DNA from 2 places in the Streptomyces sp. NPDC101152 genome. Region 2 is predicted to be linked to the other one. Evidence: riboswitches for the same ligand, from Rfam matches in the RefSeq annotation. Region 2 holds a riboswitch; the other holds the start of a gene.
The links. Region 2 has a riboswitch for thiamine pyrophosphate ahead of thiC (phosphomethylpyrimidine synthase ThiC). Riboswitches for the same ligand answer to the same signal wherever they lie in the genome.
Positions count from the first base shown of each region.

Region 1: linked by a shared signal. The riboswitch ahead of thiO (glycine oxidase ThiO) and the one ahead of thiC (phosphomethylpyrimidine synthase ThiC) in region 2 are both predicted to bind thiamine pyrophosphate.

Region 1 is NZ_JBIWPO010000012.1:93,780-95,973, forward strand. It holds gene thiO (glycine oxidase ThiO) at 1-1,036, opposite strand, end outside; TPP riboswitch at 1,034-1,145, opposite strand; gene ACIRVK_RS18410 (hypothetical protein) at 1,199-1,549, shown strand; gene ACIRVK_RS18415 (NAD(P)/FAD-dependent oxidoreductase) at 1,581-2,194, shown strand, end outside.
Region 2 is NZ_JBIWPO010000015.1:91,926-94,119, forward strand. It holds gene ACIRVK_RS21225 (YibE/F family protein) at 1-489, opposite strand, end outside; TPP riboswitch at 561-750, shown strand; gene thiC (phosphomethylpyrimidine synthase ThiC) at 743-2,194, shown strand, end outside.

The DNA.
Region 1 (2,194 bases), on a different contig from region 2:
CGCCGTTGCGGTAGTGGCCGGTGGCCAACAGCAGACCGGGCAGCCGCGTGGGCCCGAGCAGCGGCGCGTTGTCGGGGGAGCCGGGGCGCAGACCCGCGCGGGTCTCCGTCAGCGGCAGCTCCGTGATCCCGGGGACCAGCTCGTGCGCGTCCCGCAGCAGCTCGTACACCCCGCCGGCGGTGACCGTGGTGTCCCAGCCCAGCTCCTCGCTGGTCGCGCCGACGACCAGCTCGCCGTTTTCGCGCGGCACCAGGTAGACGCTGCTGCCGCGCACCACGGCCCGCACCGTGCGGCTCATGAACGGCGCGAACCGCTTCGGCACGGTCAGCCGCAGCACCTGGCCCTTGACCGGCCGTACGGGCGGCAGGACGTCGTCCGGGACGCCCGGGAGCCGCCCGCTGAGACTGCCGGCGGCCAGCACCACCTGGCCCGCGCTCAGCTCGGTGCCGTCGGTCGTGGTGACGCCGGCCGCCCGGTCGCCCGCGACCCGGAAGCGTTCGGCCCAGGTGCGGCGGAAGACCACGCCCGCGTGCTCGCAGGCGGCCACCAGCGCGCGTGCCAGGCGCCGCGGGTCGACCTGGTGGTCGCCGTCGACCCGGAGCCCGCCGCGTACGCCCGGCGCGAGCATCGGCTCCAGGCGTCGGCACTCGCGCCCCGACAACCACTCGGACTCCAGCCCCGACTGCGTCTGCAGGGCGTGCAGTTCGCGCAGGTGGGCGCGGTCGTCGGCGTCCAGGGCGACGGCCAGCGTGCCGCACCGGCGGTAGCCGAGGTCCTGGCCGGTGAGGTCGGTCAGCTCGGCCGCGAAGTCCGGGTAGCGGCGGGCGGAGGCCAGGTTGAGGCCCAGCAGGGTCTGCTCGCCGTAGTGCAGTTCCGTGACGGCGGCCAGCATCCCGGCGGCCACCTGGGCGGCCCCGCCGCCCGGCTCCGGATCCACCACGGACGTGGCGAGACCGCGCTGCGCGGCGCGCCAGGCCGTGACCAGGCCGATGATCCCGCCCCCGATGACGAGGACGTCTGACGTACGTGACGACATGGGCGTCCAGCCCCTCCCTTCGCCGGCATGACCCGGATCAGGTTCGTACGGTCGGAGGCCGCCAGCCTCCCTCTCAGCCCGGTGCGTCCGGGCTCCCGCGAGTGCTTGTACGGTGGCCACCCTAGCCCGAGCCGCCAAGCCTCTGTAAGGGAGCCTGCCGCCGTGTCCCGCTCGCTGGACGGCCTCGTCCTCGCCCCCGTCGCCGACCAGGCCCCAGGTCAGGTGGGTACCAGGACCCGCTTCACGTACCACGAGAAGGACGGGGAGATCTGGGCCGAGTACACGGGCGGCGACGTCGTACGCGGGCATCTGGTGGGTACCCGCCGCGGTGACCGGCTCGACTTCCGGTACGTGCAGCTGAAGCGGGACGGGACGACGGCCTCGGGGCACTGCGCCTCGACGGTCGTGGAACTGCCGGACGGCCGGGTGCGGCTGGAGGAGACCTGGGTGTGGGAGTCGCAGCCCGGCCGGGGCACCAGTGTTGTGGAGCAGGTCACTGAGCAGGACCGCTGACTGACGGATAGTCAGTGTCTATGGTGATCAGGTGAGCGAGCAGACGACGCAGTCGCAGCGACGGGTGGTCGTGGTCGGCGCGGGCATGGCCGGCGTCCAGACCGCCGTCGCCCTGCGCGAACAGGGCTTCACGGGCACCGTCACCCTGATCGGCGCCGAACCCCACCAGCCCTACGACCGGCCGCCGCTGTCGAAGGCCGTCCTGCTCGGCAAGTCCGAGGGCTCCGCCTTCGACGTCGACTTCGAGGCGCTCGGCATCGAACTGCTGCTGGGGCGCGAGGCGCTCGGCGTGCGCCCGGACGCCCACGAACTGGACACCGAGGCCGGGCCCGTCCCCTACGACGTCCTGGTCCTCGCCACCGGCGCCGAACCCGTCCGGCTGCCCGGCGCGGAGGGCGTGCCCGGCGTGCACCTGCTGCGCACCCTCGACGACGCCGAGCGGCTGCGCCCCGTGCTCGCCCGGCAGCACGACATCGTGGTCGTCGGCGCGGGCTGGATCGGCGCCGAGTTCGCCACCGCCGCGCGCGAGGCGGGCTGCGCGGTCACCGTCGTCGAGGCCGCGGACCGGCCGCTCGCGGGCGCGCTGCCCGCGGAGGTCGCCGCGCCGATGGCCGCCTGGTACGCGGACGCCGGCGCCGTGCTGCG
Region 2 (2,194 bases):
GCCCTTGTCCTTGCCGGTGTCGACCCGGACCGTCGCCTTCTTGCAGGTGCCGTTCGCCTGCTGCGGGGAGGAACCCCCGGCGGCGGACGGGTCGCCGATCGAGCTGCCGCCCGAGGCGTTCACCGACTTGCAGCTCACGCTCACGACCTGGGTGACCGTCGCCTGCTGAGTCTGTCGGTCGAAGCCCACCCCGCTGCGCTTGTGGCCTGGGGCGCCCCCGGGCCACATCACGACGAGCCCGACCAGCACCGCCGCCGTGAAGGGAACGAGGATGGCGGCGATGACCTTGCGCAGGTGCTTGGAGACAGGGGCCGCGGGACCGTGACTGTGCCCGTGCCCTCCCGGGGGTCCGGTCACATGCCCAGGCCCGTCGCCGGCGCCGTGGAGGTGCTCGTGGCCGCCGTCGGCACCATGGCCGTTGCCGTATCCGGAGCGGTGCCCGTGGGGCGGCTCCGGTGGTGGGTACGGGGGCTGGTGTGTCGTGGTCACCGCCAGATCATCGCAAGAACGGCAGAGGCCCACTGTTCACCGCGCCACATATGACGCTAGCGTGGAGGCACCTTTGCACACGCGGGAGCTCGGAGCACCGGGCTGAGAGGGCGCTGACCTCCGTCCCAGCGATGTTTCACGTGGAACATGACCGAGGTCGAGTGATGTTCCCCACGAAACGTCGACAGACGGAAGCCGCTGCGTCGACCGCCGAACCTGTTACCGGGTAATGCCGGCGTAGGGAGTAGGTCTCATGACCAACAAGGACGTACGCACGCCTGCCTCCAGCCAGGACGAACAGCTTGTTCCGGGCGAAACGCCCCGGAGTGAGCAGTCCCAGGAGGCCGGGAAGTCCATCGGCTGGCACAAGGCGTATGTCGGGGGCTCACGTCCCGATCTGCGCGTGCCGGTCCGCCAGGTGCACCTCACCAATGGGCAGTCGGTCACGCTGTACGACACCTCGGGCCCGTACACCGATCCCCTCATCGACACCGACGTGCGCAGGGGGCTCGCACCCCTGCGCGAGAACTGGATCATCGCCCGCGGTGACACCGAGGAGTACGCGGGCCGGCCCGTCCGTCCGGAGGACGACGGGATCAAGCACACCGCGCCGCGCGGCGGTCTGCGCAACCTCGACGCCGTCTTCCCCGGCCGTCCGCGCCAACCGCGCCGCAGCCGCGACGGCCGGGCGGTCACGCAGCTGGCCTATGCGCGCCGTGGGGAGATCACACCCGAGATGGAGTTCGTGGCCGTCCGGGAGAACGTCTCACCGGAAGTCGTGCGAGCGGAGATAGCGGCGGGGCGGGCGGTCCTGCCCGCGAACGTCAACCACCCGGAGATCGAGCCGATGATCATCGGCAAGCGGTTCCTGGTGAAGGTCAACGCGAACATCGGCAACTCGGCGGTCACCTCCTCCATCGAGGAGGAGGTCGAGAAGATGACCTGGGCGACGCGTTGGGGCGCCGACACGGTCATGGACCTGTCCACCGGCCGCAACATCCACACCACGCGTGAGTGGGTGCTGCGCAACTCCCCCGTGCCCATCGGCACCGTGCCGCTCTACCAGGCCCTGGAGAAGGTCGACGGCCGGGCGGAGGAACTGACCTGGGAGATCTACAAGGACACGGTCATCGAGCAGGCCGAGCAGGGTGTGGACTACATGACGGTCCACGCGGGCGTGCGCCTGCCGTACGTCCCGCTCACCGCCAACCGTAAGACGGGCATCGTCTCGCGCGGCGGCTCGATCATGGCGGCCTGGTGCCTGGCGCACCACAAGGAGTCGTTCCTCTACGAGAACTTCGAGGACCTGTGCGAGATCCTCGCCGCCTACGACGTCACGTACTCCCTCGGCGACGGGCTTCGCCCCGGCTCGATCGCGGACGCCAACGACGAGGCGCAGTTCGCGGAGTTGCGCACCCTCGGGGAACTCAACACCATCGCCAAGCGTTTCAACGTACAGACCATGATCGAGGGCCCGGGACACGTCCCGATGCACAAGATCAAGGAGAACATCGACCTTCAGCAGGAGATCTGTGATGAAGCTCCGTTCTATACGCTCGGCCCGCTGACGACGGACGTCGCACCGGCGTACGACCACATCACCTCCGGCATCGGCGCCGCGATGATCGCCTGGTGGGGCACGGCGATGCTCTGCTACGTCACGCCCAAGGAGCACCTCGGCCTGCCCAACCGCGACGACGTCAAG